Regions from separate parts of the Gilliamella sp. CG25 genome, predicted to be linked through region 1. Evidence: riboswitches for the same ligand, from Rfam matches in the RefSeq annotation. Region 1 holds a riboswitch; the other holds the start of a gene.

Region 1 (7,431 bases):
ACGAGGCAATGTTTCTTGATCATAAAATACTAATATGGCTATTTAAACAATTAAATAGCCATACTCGATTTTATACAAATTTGGATATGAAGTGATTAATGGTTAATTAGCCGCCATTAAAGACGCTAGTAAACCGTGAAAAGAATGACTTTTGTTGCTCTTTGGGTATGTTTTCAAGATTAGCTTGAATAAGTTTATCAACATTTTCGACTTCTGCCGTTAACCCTAATTCTTGATAAGCGTTGCGCATTAACAATAGCGCAGATTTTGTTGAATCTGTATCGGGAAATAGGGATAGCATTTGTGTCACACGATTAATGACAGCGACATACGCCCCACGTTTGGTGTAAAATTCAGCCACTTTTAACTGATAACGTGCTATTCTATTTTTTAAAAAAACTAATCGTTTTTGTGCATCAGCGGCATAATAACTTGATGGAAAACTGGAAACGAGGTAGGAAAAATCTTTAAAAGCCGTGATCGCATATTGGGAATCGCGATCTGAACGATCAACATTGAACCAACCCTGAATCATATTGTCATCTTGAGCCATATTAGATAGGCCACGCATATATATCACCCAATCAACATTTGGATGAGTCGGATTCAATTTTAAAAAACGGTCTATTAAGGCTACAGCTAGTGGTAAATCTGCAGTTTTGTAATATGCATAAATTAAATCAAGTTGAACTTGTTGAGAATAGGGACCAAAAGGGTAACTTTTATCCAATGCTTCTAAAACAGTAATACTTGATTTTAAATTACCACTATTAAGTGCATCTTGTGCTTTACTATGGAGTTCAACCTCTGATACATTTTCAACATCAGGCTTTGTTGATGTACAACCAATAAGCACACCACTTAATGCGATAGCCAATAACGAGTGTAAGCGTAATTTCATTCAGTTTCCAACCCAAAAAATAAACAATAACCGTTATGATTAGTATATAATACTCTAAAACATATCAGCTTAAAATAGATAAATTACATATGCAAGAATTAAAATTATCAAATCAAATTGAGTCAACTCAACTTGGGATGCGTTTAGACCAAGCATTATCAGAACTTTTCCCCGATTATTCTCGCTCAAGAATTAAAGACTGGATTATCAATAATAAAGTATTAGTAAACGATGTGATAGTTAATAAACCCAAAGAGAAAGTATTGGGTGGTGAAAAAATTATTATTCATACTGAGATTGAAGAAGAGACTTATCATCAACCAGAAGATATTAAATTAAATATTGTTTATGAAGATGATGATATTTTAGTGATAAATAAACCACGAGATTTAGTTGTTCACCCAGGTGCAGGTAATCCAAATGGCACAGTATTAAATGCGTTATTACATTACTGCCCTGAAATTGCTCGCGTTCCACGTGCAGGTATTGTTCATCGGTTGGATAAAGACACGACCGGTTTGATGGTCGTTGCTAAAACTATCGTTGCCCAAACGCATTTAGTCGAATCGCTACAATTAAGAGAAATAACCCGTGAGTATGAAGCGGTAGCTATGGGTATTATTACGGCGGGAGGAACGATAGATCAGCCGATTACCAGACACCCTACCAAACGAACTCATATGGCTGTGTTTCCGACAGGAAAACCTGCTGTAACACATTATCGTGTTTTAGAAAAATATCGATTGCATACAAGATTGCGTTTACGATTAGAAACTGGACGAACACACCAAATTCGAGTACATTTAGCACATATTGCTCATCCTTTGGTCGGTGATCCTCTTTATGGCGGACGTCCAAGACCACCAAAAGGGGCAAGCGAAACACTTATTAACACATTACGAGAATTTGATAGGCAAGCATTACATGCAACCATGTTAAGGTTATATCATCCAGTAACGGGTGAGCAAATGGAATGGCATGCGCCTATACCAGAAGATATGCAAAGACTAGTTGAAGCATTACAAGAAGATACAGAATTATATAAACATGAGCTGGATTGGTGAAAGAAAAATGATTAAATCGATTTATCCTTACTGGTTTGCGCCGAAAAATGTTCGAGCGTTGACCACAACACGAATGGGCGGTGTCAGTATGCCGCCATTTGAAAGTTTAAATATGGGAGGGCGTACCGGTGATAATATAAATGATGTTGCAGAAAACCGAAAACGCTTAATTACCGCTGAACAAATACCCAGCGAACCTTATTGGCTTAATCAAACTCATAGTACTGTCGCCCTTGATATTTCACAAATAAAATTACAACCCCCCACTGGAATCGTTAATAATAAACAAATATTTGAAGCTGACGCGGCTTATACTCATCAAGCAAAGCAAGTGTGTGTTGTGTTAACAGCCGATTGTATGCCTTTATTATTTTGCTCTTCGAAAGGCGATGAGGTCGCGGCAGCGCATGCGGGTTGGCGAGGATTGTGCAATGGAATTTTAGAAGAAACCGTTAAAAAATTCTCCTGTAAACCATCCGAAATTATGGTTTGGATGGGACCAGCCATAAGTGCCAAAAAATATGAAGTAGGGGAAGAAATAAAAAAACAATTTGAGGCCATCGATCCAGAAGCAAAAAGTGCATTTAAATTAATCAATATACCAGAGCAAAAATATTTGGCCGATCTCTACTTAATTGCCAAACAACGTTTGAATTCAATAGGTGTAAATAAAATATTTGGTGGTGATTATTGTACTTATACCGAACAAGATAAATTCTTTTCTTATCGACGAGAAAACCGAACAGGAAGAATGGCATCAATGATTTGGTTTGAGTGATATTTAAAAAAATGGTGCAAACATTCTCAGATTAGCTGGCAAATAAAGAAACCAATCATGACGTTCCTCAGTTATTCTATTTTGGTGACTTAAAATATAAAACTTCTCTTCTGCCAGCTAAATAATCATTCTTACGTGTTTAACTTAGTGAAGTTAAGTTAATTTTCATTAAAAATTTATCTTTCATGTTTTGAGCAAGTTAATCTTGGCTAATAGTATGCAAAGTTCAAACATGTTATTCTTATTTTCGTAACAAAAACTTTATTAAATTATTAAGTTATATAATCATTACAATCGTTCAGGGCAAAATTATGAGCCGTTAACGGTAAACAGATGTGCTTTTTCGTGATTAATTATTCAATATTAGCAAATTTATGCGTTTGAATATTCAGTAACCATTTATTTTCAATACGATTTTGATTAATTTGTCCAAGTAATATGATTGTGTCATGCATGTTAAACTCGCCATTTCTTTCACAAGGCGATAAGTAATAGCGTTTAGCTTGAATATTTTGTTCAATATATTGGCAAAACGAAATGAAGTCAGGATGATTTTCAGCAACGATTCTCACTTCATTAGCAATTGACTGAACTATTTTTTGATAACGTGATTGATAGCAAAACTTAGGACTGAGAGCGATATAGTCAATTAAAGCGTCGACTTTGCCTAAACCATTACTTTCAATAGCAATAAAATAACCCGCTTGTTTAAGGGGGAAGAGTAATTTAGATAGATCTTTAACTAAGGTTGGCTCGCCACCCGTAATAATGATATTTTTGCTTTTATACTGTTTCACTTTGTCGAGAAGTTGATCTAATGTGAAACGGGTATATTGGCGAAAATTGGTATCACACCAACAACAATTTAGATTACAACCTGCCAAGCGAATAAAAATGGCGGGCATACCGGTATTATAACCTTCGCCTTGCAGTGATTCGAAGATTTCAACAATACGAAACTCAAGCATAGTTAACCCCGTTGATACTCGCAGTAAGAGCTTGGGGTTTCCCACAGTTTAATCTTGGATATGGGTAAATAGTTCGATAAACAATCAAAAATGTATTGACTCATTCCTTCAGCGGTTGTTCGACACGGAAAAGCGAATGTTTTTCGATCCATTTCTTGCAATAAGTTAGCAATACGGCATTCATTAACATTATTTTGGTGGTAAAGATAAGCATGATCGAACGGATCAATAATATGTTTTTTTACAATGGATTTGAGATCAGCGTAATCCATTACCATATCTTCGCTGGAACCCTTTTTAATGAGTTCACCACTAATTTCGACAATTAAACGGTAAGTATGACCATGCAGGTTATGACATTTCTTGTTATGCCCGTCTAACATGTGACAAGCATCAAATTGGAACTCTTTGGCAATTTTGAACATTTTACATTCCTAGTTTTTTTTCGTGGGATGGATCACGAACCACGGTTAGATAACCTAACAAAAGAAAGCGGTTAATATAATAGATATCAAGTTATTTGTCACCTTTCAATGATTATCTGAAACCGGATATCCTATTTAGGATGCGATTGTAAATATATTTAAATTTATCATTTTTAGGTCTAAAATGTTTTGCGTAAGTTAATTTTTATTATCTGTAAAAAAATTCTTGACAAGCTCTTGAAATTTTTCCTTCCACACTCATTTAGTCATTATGCAAATGGTATAAGTGTTTAATCATTTATGCCAAATTTATTGCTAAGGAGATAGATAATATGAGGTTAGATAAACTCACAAACAAATTTCAACAAGCTTTAGCTGATGCGCAGTCTTTAGCATTAGGTAAAGATAATCAATATATAGAGCCTATTCATGTACTCTCAGCAATGCTTAATCAAGAAGGCAGTAGTGTTAATCCATTATTGGCAGCTGCTGGGGCAAATAATGCCATTTTACAACAAGAATTAAATCAATCCATTGACCGATTACCTCAAGTGCAGGGTGTCGGTGGCGAAGTTATCCCTTCTCAAGATTTAATTAAAGTTTTAAATTTATGCGATAAATTATCTCAAAAAAATGGAGATAGTTATATCTCTTCAGAGCTATTTATATTAGCTGCATTAGATGAAAAAGGGAGCCTTGGCGATATCCTAAAAAAATCGGGTGTCACTAAAGATAAATTTCTTCAAGCAGTCAATCAATTAAGAGGAAGCGACAACGTGAATGATCCAAATGCAGAAGATCAACGTGGTGCGTTGAAAAAGTATACTATTGATTTAACACAGCGTGCAGAACAAGGTAAACTCGATCCAGTTATTGGGCGTGATGAAGAGATTCGCCGTACGATACAAGTGTTACAACGTCGTACCAAAAATAATCCTGTGTTAATTGGTGAACCGGGTGTGGGTAAAACTGCGATTGTTGAAGGTTTAGCACAACGTATTGTGAATCGTGAAGTTCCCGAGGGATTACGTAATAAACGTGTCTTATCCTTGGATATGGGCGCCTTAATTGCTGGTGCTAAATATCGTGGTGAGTTCGAAGAGCGTTTGAAAGCTGTCCTTAAAGACATCGCTAAAGAAGAAGGTCGTATTATTCTGTTTATCGACGAAATTCACACCATGGTCGGTGCAGGTAAAGGCGATGGTGCTATGGATGCCGGAAACATGTTAAAACCAGCATTAGCTCGTGGTGAATTACACTGCGTTGGGGCAACAACACTTGACGAATATCGTCAATATATTGAAAAAGATCCTGCATTGGAACGTCGTTTTCAAAAAGTTTATGTGGCTGAACCGACTGTTGAAGACACCATTGCCATTTTGCGTGGTTTGAAAGAGCGTTATGAATTGCATCATCATGTTCAAATTACCGATCCAGCCATTGTGGCAGCGGCAACCTTATCGCATCGTTATATTTCAGATCGTATGTTGCCAGATAAAGCCATTGATTTGATTGACGAAGCTGCATCGAGTATTCGTATGCAAATGGATTCTAAACCAGAATCATTAGATCGTCTTGAAAGACGTATCATTCAACTTAAACTTGAGCAACAAGCGCTTAAGAAAGAGTCGGATGATGCCAGTAAAAAACGACTTGAGATGTTAAATAATGAACTTGCTGAAAAAGAAAAGGATTATGCGTCACTTGAAGAAGAGTGGAAATCAGAGAAAGCTGCACTTTCGGGCACTCAGAATATCAAAGCAGAGTTGGAAAAAGCTCGCACTGAGATAGAACAAGCTCGTCGAGCTGGGGATTTAAACAAGATGTCGGAATTGCAATATGGCAAAATTCCGGAACTTGAAAAGAAACTCGCAACAGCTACGCAATTAGAAGGTAAAACCATGAAATTATTGCGTAACAAAGTGACCGATAACGAGATTGCCGAAGTATTATCGAAAGCGACGGGTATTCCTGTTTCGAGAATGCTTGAAAGTGAAAAAGATAAATTATTACACATGGAAGACGCTTTACATAAACGTGTTATTGGGCAAGATGAAGCCGTTGAAGCTGTAGCAAATGCTATTCGTCGTAGCCGTGCTGGTCTTTCTGATCCGAATAAACCGATTGGGTCTTTCTTATTCTTAGGTCCAACAGGTGTGGGTAAAACCGAACTTTGTAAAGCATTGGCAAACTTTATGTTTGATAGTGAAGATGCCATGGTACGGATTGATATGTCTGAATTCATGGAAAAACATTCCGTTGCTCGCTTAATTGGTGCGCCTCCTGGTTATGTTGGTTATGAAGAGGGCGGATATTTAACCGAAGCCGTACGACGTCGACCTTATTCAGTGATTTTACTGGATGAAGTGGAAAAAGCGCATCCGGATGTCTTTAATATTTTATTACAAGTCTTAGATGATGGTCGCTTAACTGATGGACAAGGTCGTACAGTGGATTTCCGCAATACGGTTATCATCATGACATCTAACTTGGGTTCTGACTTAATTCAAGGACAAGTTGAGCTTAGTTATGACGAAATGAAAGCATTAGTTATGACTGTGGTAACTAAACATTTTAGACCCGAATTTATCAACCGTATTGATGAAACGGTGGTCTTCCATCCACTGGGTCAAGAAAACATCAAAGCGATTGCTAGAATTCAATTGGCACATGTTGAAAAACGCTTAGATGAACGAGGTTATGAAATGGATATTTCTGATGCAGCGTTAGAACATCTTGCTAAAGTTGGTTTCGATCCAATTTATGGTGCAAGACCGTTAAAACGCGCTATTCAACAAGAAATTGAAAACCCATTAGCACAACAAATATTGTCCGGTAAATTAGTACCAGGTAAAACCATTCATTTGGATTTGGTGGGTGATAATATCGAAGCTAAACAGTAATCAACAAATAAACCGACCTTAATGGTCGGTTTTTTTTTATTATACCGATCCGTCACTTTAACAGTGTATATTGCGGTAAATAAGTCATCGTCAATTTTAGATCTCTCAATAATCAATCGATCCATTCTCGTTTTAACTCATTTGCACTAATAATAACTTTAAAATGTTAATAATATTGAGTATTTCCTAATTGAAAAACATCAATAGAATTTAAATGACTTCATTTTTTGTGATCATGATCTCATCCTGAACGATTACAATATTGCTAAATCGATCATAAAGCATCATAATCAATCATATCTTGATTGATTAAATGAAATTGCAATGAGAAAGGATAATAAAATGATTAAATTGATTATAAGTGATCTAGATGGGACATTTTTAAATAGCCA
Region 2 (7,431 bases), on a different contig from region 1:
AATTTTGCATGAGCATTAGGTAAATCGTGGTCTTTAATTTTGCGTTGTGCTGCAAATCGGCTAGGTAAATGGGCATAATTAAAGACACTTAAACGATCGGGTGAGATATCAATCACTTTATCCAATGTTTCGGTAAAACTGTCAACCGTTTGTTTCGGTAATCCATAAATAAGATCTAAACTAATTGAATGAAAACGGTTTTTTCTTGCTTGAAGGATCAAGGATCGAATGAGTTGTTCATCTTGTTCACGATTGATTAAATTCTGTATTTCATGATTAAAATCCTGAATCCCCATACTTAATCGATTAAAGCCCAAATTGGCTAGATGATCGATAGTTTGTGGGGTAATTTCCCTTGGATCGATTTCGATTGAAAGTTCAGCGTGGGTATCAAAATTGAAGTGCTTTTTTAACGAGGTAATAAGTCGAGTAATCTCGTCATGCGTTAAAAAAGTCGGTGTACCGCCTCCCCAATGCATTTGAGTGACGGTGCGATCTTTAAATAACTGAGAACGTGAAGCTATTTCCTGTTCCAGTATATCTAAGTATTGGGTGACTTTTTGGGTTTGTCGGGTAACCAGTTTATTACACCCACAAAAATAACAAAGTTTATGGCAAAATGGGATATGAACATAAAGCGATAAAGGTCTATCCGCAAAGCGGGTGGCGGACAAGATAAAGTCTTGTTGGCTAAAATTTTCATTAAACTCTAACGCAGTAGGATAAGAAGTATAGCGTGGGCCTGAATAATTGTATTTTTCAATTAAACTTTGATCCCACAATTGTGCTTCTGCTAAGCTATTATTTTCGTCTAATTTTGTCTTTGACATGACTTTTTCCATGACCTTTTAAAATCGTTTTCTGTTTTGCCTTAACACGAAATTTAATCCGATTCGTTTTTCGAAGATAGAGTAAAGTACAAATAAATAGTCCAATATATAAACTAAGCATGATTAACATAGGCATAATGATTGGCTCTCATTATTAAATATTTGATTGTACATTCAGTCGACGGAACAGATTGATGTTGATATTTTAACAGCCAAACTATCACAAATTCATCGCATTATATATCACAATAAATTAATGTAAATTTGTTCAGGTATGACGTTAATTACGTTTCAATAAACTCACAATATCTTCTTGTTTCTCTTCTTCATCTTCAAAATCATCAACACTATAACCGAGTTGCTGCATCAATTCATCGATACGATTTAATTTAGTATCGAGATATGTTTGTTGCTCTTTTGTTAATTGGCTTCCACTTTCGACTAAATCAAGTAATTGCTCTAATTTAGGATCGTTTTCCAGTTGTTCCAATTCTTGCTCGGGTGATAAAACTAATTTTTGCGTTTTCGGTTGTTTGATTTTATTGGTCGATTTCACTGATTCATCAGCAATTAACGAAATCGGTTTTTTACTACCAATACGCGGATCTTTAACGGTTTTAGCTGTTGGTTTATTTTTTTTGGTTTCATTATTGAAACGAGAACCACTTGGTAAGCCTTTATGTTTGCGTTTTCGCTTGAGTGCCCAAGATTCTTCATTAATCTCTTGACGGGTTTTTTTCGGTTTTTGTTTCGATTTGGTTTTTAACATATAATCTCTGTTTAATAATAGGACAAATATTTATTTAGGCTATTTTATCAGTAAGTCTTCAATATAGCTACGATCATGCATTAATGCTAATTTATGATTGTAAAAAGTAAGATTTATGTATAATCTTAACCCAATCAATTTAAATAGATGGAATTTGAGAACACGACATGATGAAAAATCATCTTAGTCCTTATATGCAGTTTAGCCGCCAAGAATGGGCTAGTTTGCGTAATGCTGAACCCATGACATTAACCCCTCAGGAACTCACCTCATTGCAAGGGATTAATGAAGATTTGTCCATAGATGAAGTCAGCGAAATTTACTTACCCTTATCCCGATTGCTCAACTATTATATTAATAATAGTTTTAGCCGTCAGGCTGTTCTTGCTAAATTTTTAGGTAAAACCCAAAAAATCCCTTACGTTATCGGTATAGCAGGGAGTGTAGCAGTAGGTAAAAGTACGACTGCACGTGTTTTACAAGCACTATTAAGTCGTTGGCCTGAACATCGAAAAGTTGCATTAGTCACAACGGATGGTTTTTTATATCCTAATAAATATCTTGAAGAGCGTGGCATAATGAACAAAAAAGGCTTTCCACAATCTTATGATATTAAAAGGTTGATCAATTTTGTTGCTGATGTAAAATCAGGTCAATCTCAAGTTAAAGCACCCGTCTATTCACATCTGGTTTATGATATTGTTGATAATGAAGAAATCGTTATAGATAGTTCTGATATTCTCATTTTAGAAGGATTAAACGTATTACAAGGAACCTTAAATTTTACACAAAATACCAACCGAGTCTTTGTTTCAGATTATGTTGATTTTTCGATCTATGTTGATGCAGATTTGTCGCTTCTACATGATTGGTATGTGAATCGTTTTTTAAAATTTCGAGCTGGCGCCTTTAGTGATCCTAACTCATATTTTAATCACTATTCACAGCTTCCAGAGCAAGAAGCGATAAATATCGCTAATCGTCTTTGGCGAGAAATCAATGAATTAAATTTGATCGAAAACATTTTACCGACAAGAGAGCGAGCAAGTTTAATATTAACGAAAGGCAAAAACCATAAAGTCGATTGTGTTCAATTAAGAAAATAAACTTAAGAGGAATTATTATGAAATCAACAATTAAGTCGTCTGTAAGTAAATTAACACTGCTTTCTTTTTTAACAACCCTTACATTAGGTGTTTGTGCCGCAAACGTTGATGATCATGAAGGGCAAACCTGTGCCGGCAAAAAAGAGGCAATTGAAGCACAAATTACACAAGCCCAAAAAACCGATAATGTTGAACGTGTTCAAGGATTAGAAAAAGCATTGTTAAATGTCAAAATGCATTGTAAAGATGATAATTTAGAAGCCGAATACAAAAAGAATATTACTGATAAGACTGAAAAAGTGGCAGAAAGACAAAAAGATTTAGCAGAGGCAAAACTCAAAGGTGATAACCAAAAAATTGCCGAAAAAACCGCAAAATTAAATGATGCTGAAAAAGAACTTGCGGAAGCTAAAGATAAATTGGACAACTTCTACAAAGCAGTGAAATCGAAGTAAATCTTAGTTTTTAGCTTTTATTAAGATTATCCTCCAAATTTGTCATCATCAAAATAGTGATAACGTTGTGAGTTATCCCGTTGATGATGACAACTTTCTTATTCAACACGCATTGCTATTGTTTAACCAAAATGACCCAATTTTCAAGCAAATTAAGTTAACTTAGCGTTTAACGCCGTTATGCTAAGTGATTAAGCAATAGGCTAGACTTTTATCACAAAAAAAGGTAAGGTGTGCGCATTATCACGTGGTTCGTAAACCTCCCACGCAAAAAAACTAAGGAAAATTATGAGTAACGTTACACTGCTAGGCGATCAGTCTGTTCGCTATCCTACAACTTATTGTCCAGAAATTCTGGAAACCTTTGATAATAAACATCCTGGTAATGACTATTTTGTAAAATTCAATTGCCCAGAATTTACCAGTCTTTGTCCTATCACCGGTCAACCTGATTTTGCAACGATCTACATTTCGTATGTACCGAATATCAAAATGGTCGAAAGTAAATCACTTAAGCTTTATATGTTCAGCTTCCGTAATCATGGTGATTATCATGAAGATTGCATTAATATCATCATGAAAGATCTGATTAAATTAATGGATCCCAAATATATCGAAGTCTGGGGTAAGTTTACGCCTCGAGGTGGTATTTCTATTGATCCTTATGCTAATTACGGTAAACCCGGTACTCACTGGGAACAAATTGCGCTTAATCGTTTAGCTAATCACGATCTTTATCCTGAAAAAGTCGATAATCGCTAATCTCATCAGCCTAACAGGAATTTTTTAATGCAACATCGTAAAGCACTTGTGATATTTTCGGGTGGGCAAGATTCGACCACTTGCCTGCTGCAAGCCATTGCTGATTATGGACGTGAAAACGTTGAAACAATCAGCTTTCAATACGGTCAACGACATGCCATTGAGCTTGAAAAAGCCAAATGGATTGCTGACGATCTTGGTGTAAAGCAAACCCTCATTGATACTTCAGTGATCAAACAAACGACCAATAATGCCTTGATTGATGATTCACAAGAAATCAAAGCCGCTCAAGAAGGGAATTATCCGAATACCTTTGTTGACGGGCGTAATATGCTATTTTTATTGTTAGCGGGGTGTTATGCCAAACAACATGCTATTCAAGATATTATTATTGGCGTATGTGAAACTGATTTTAGTGGTTATCCGGATTGTCGAGATATCTTTATTAAATCCATGAATGTTTCGATGAATTTAGCCTTGGATTACACGTTTAACATCATCACCCCTTTAATGTATCTGACTAAAGCGCAAACATGGGAAATGGCTGATAAACTCGGTTATCTTGATTATATCCGACAACACACTCACACTTGTTATTACGGGGTTGACGGAGGATGTGGTCAGTGCCCAAGTTGTGAGCTGCGTGAAAAAGGGTTAAATCAATATTTAACCGATGTCACAACATAGTCGTGTCTGACGGTTAAATGAATGCAGGCAAATCATCAACGATTATTTTGTATAACAAGTATTTTTGTATAACAAGTTAACAATATTAAATATCGATGTAATTAAATTCAGGTAATCCGACATTTTTACCTTAATTACATCATTTTTATGTTAAACATCATGGGTTCTCTCACCCCATTCAAAAAAGGAAACGAATATGTATTTGAATATTCACTCAGACTCATTACAGAAAAAATTTACTCCAGCTCAGCAGCGTAAAGCACTTTGTTGGCTCTCTTTTTTTCATATCTTAGTTATTGCATCAAGCAATTATTTGGTACAAATCCCGTTTGATATCTTCGGTTTTCATACCACATGGGGAGCATTTACCTTTCCATTTATCTTTTTAACCACCGATTTAACCATTCGGGTATTTGGTGCCAGCCTTGCCAGAAAAATTATCTTTGTTGTCATGATACCGGCTTTACTGTTTTCTTATTCCATTTCGGTTGTATTTTTCGAAGGGCATTGGATGGGATTTTCAGCGTTGTGTGATTTTAACAGTTTTGTCTTTCGTATTGCATTAGCCAGTTTTGCTGCTTATTTGGTTGGGCAACTGATGGATATTACCGTGTTTAATTATTTACGAAAAAATAAAGCGTGGTGGGTTGCGCCTTCGGCGTCAGCGGTATTAGGTAATGGTATTGATACTATTGTCTTTTTTGCGATTGCCTTTTATCAAAGTAACGACGAATTTATGGCGAATCATTGGATCGAAATAGCCTCGATTGACTATAGCTTTAAAATTTTAATTTGTGGATTATTCTTCTTACCCCTTTATGGTGTTATTTTAAATTTTTTAATGAAAAGATTAATGACGTTAGATAGCGCCAATTCATAATTTTGTTCGCTTTTGTAACGAAGCGCCTTCCACTATTTACAAAACTCATTTATTTTCATGAATAAATGAGTTTTGTCTCTTCATCTAATGGCAATGGTTTCTATTAACAATATGTTTTAATAAAAGATAATTTTTTTATCAGACATACTTGAAGAAGTGGCATTGTCTTTAAAAACAACTTTTGCCAAACGTTTTTAGGCAGTGCATAATATAGATAATCAAAAAATGTTGATAATGTAATATTTGGAATAGAAAATAGGTGAAAAATAATGAGCTTTATTAAAGGGTTAAGCGTGTTGAGCTTAATTTTGGTTTTAATCGGTTGTGATAATAATAATAAATCTTCATCGATAGCTAATGAAAAAAAAGATAGTCAGACAACAACTCAATCTGTCAATGACAATACTTCAAAGATTAATTCGAATCAAAATAATCAAACTCAAAGTATATTTACTGTTACTCCTGAGTTAAAAGAAAAATATAAAAATAACCCTTTTACTGTCCTTGATACCTCAGAAATGATACTTGATGGTTCGAGTACTTTAGTTGTTACGTTTTCTGTTCCGGTTAACCCTAAACTCAATTTTTCTAATCTTCTAAGACTTGTCGATAAGGAAAAAGGAACGGTTGATGGCGCATGGGAGCTTTCAAATAACGGTTTGGAATTAAGGCATCGATTCCTTGAACCGAATCGTAAGTTAACCTTGACCATTGATAAAATGCTATCTGCTATCAATGATAAGAGTTTATCCTCAGTATATCAAATTGAAATTAATACCCAAAATCGTGAGCCTTTTATTGCTTTTTCAAGTAGTGGAGTATTATTACCCAGCAAATCCATGAATGGTTTACCGGTTACGACACTGAATATTGATAAAGTCGATATTAATTTTTATCGAATCAAACCAGAAAAGTTAGCTAAATTTATTACGAATTACGGATTTATAAACCGTTATTATACTTGGCGTTCACAAAATTTTGAAGAATATATGGATTTATCTTTTTCTTCAAGGTTTGATCTCAATCCTACACCAAATACTCAAGAAACACTATTACTGGATTTATCTAAGTTTTCAGAAATAAATAAAGAAGGCATTTATCTTGCAATAATGGATAAAGCTGGATCTTATAATGATGAATTGCCTGCCACATTATTTTCAATCAGTAATATTGGGATAGCTATTCATGCTTACAACAATGGTAAATTATTGGTGATGACTCATGGATTAGATAATGGCAAACCGTTACCAAACATAAATTTATCGCTACTTTGTGTTAACTCTTCAAATGACAACAATAATAATTGTAATACCCTTTCATTCCAAACGAATAATGAAGGTTTTGCTGAGATCACATTACCAGAAGGATCTAATTATTCATTATTAACAGCCGATGATGGAAGCCAGACTTCATTTGTCACCATTAATCGTAATGCCCTAAATTTAACGGACTTTAATCTATCTGGTTCAACTTTTTATTCAAAACAATTATTTATTTTTGGGCCTCGCGATTTATATCGTCCAGGTGAAACGGTTTATTTTAACGCATTATTACGTGATGCTGACGGACAACAATTACCTGATCAACCAATCATGGTTGAGGTGCTCTCTTCTGACGATAATGTTATAGCAAGTGGTTACGTAAAAAAAGAACCAGACACGCATGGTTTATATCAAGTTGAGTTCACGATACCAAATGATGCGCCAACAGGTAAATGGTCACTTCGTATTAATGTCGGTGATGACAACTATCGTTTTTCTTATTTTAAAGTAGAAGAGTTCCTGCCAGAAAGAATGGCAATGGAAATCAAAGCGCCTTCTAATGAACCTATATCATTTGATCAAGACGTGGAATTTAGTATAAAAGGTTGGTATCTCTATGGTGCACCAGCTTCTGGGAATAAATTGAATGGTAGGAACTATTATAAAAATTTAAGAACTGT

What was found. A riboswitch is a leader RNA that binds a small molecule or an ion and turns the genes downstream of it on or off. The one in region 1 is predicted to bind preQ1.
Region 2: it holds a riboswitch for preQ1, as region 1 does, so the genes downstream of both, queF (preQ(1) synthase) here and queD (6-carboxytetrahydropterin synthase QueD) in region 1, are expected to answer to the same signal.

The regions. Positions count from the first base shown of each region.
Region 1 is NZ_JBIDFJ010000004.1:149,225-156,655, reverse strand. It holds gene ACGH6P_RS04885 (hypothetical protein) at 1-1, shown strand, start outside; partial or broken gene bamD (outer membrane protein assembly factor BamD) at 179-901, opposite strand; gene rluD (23S rRNA pseudouridine(1911/1915/1917) synthase RluD) at 991-1,965, shown strand; gene pgeF (peptidoglycan editing factor PgeF) at 1,976-2,743, shown strand; gene ACGH6P_RS04865 (7-carboxy-7-deazaguanine synthase QueE) at 3,097-3,711, opposite strand; gene queD (6-carboxytetrahydropterin synthase QueD) at 3,714-4,136, opposite strand; PreQ1 riboswitch class I at 4,140-4,185, opposite strand; gene clpB (ATP-dependent chaperone ClpB) at 4,469-7,039, shown strand; gene ACGH6P_RS04850 (Cof-type HAD-IIB family hydrolase) at 7,382-7,431, shown strand, end outside.
Region 2 is NZ_JBIDFJ010000009.1:106,952-114,382, forward strand. It holds gene hemN (oxygen-independent coproporphyrinogen III oxidase) at 1-830, opposite strand, end outside; gene yihI (Der GTPase-activating protein YihI) at 1,111-1,599, opposite strand; gene coaA (type I pantothenate kinase) at 1,767-2,705, shown strand; gene ACGH6P_RS08440 (DUF1090 domain-containing protein) at 2,723-3,160, shown strand; PreQ1 riboswitch class I at 3,402-3,446, shown strand; gene queF (preQ(1) synthase) at 3,449-3,922, shown strand; gene queC (7-cyano-7-deazaguanine synthase QueC) at 3,950-4,609, shown strand; gene ACGH6P_RS08455 (7-cyano-7-deazaguanine/7-aminomethyl-7-deazaguanine transporter) at 4,806-5,489, shown strand; gene ACGH6P_RS08460 (MG2 domain-containing protein) at 5,759-7,431, shown strand, end outside.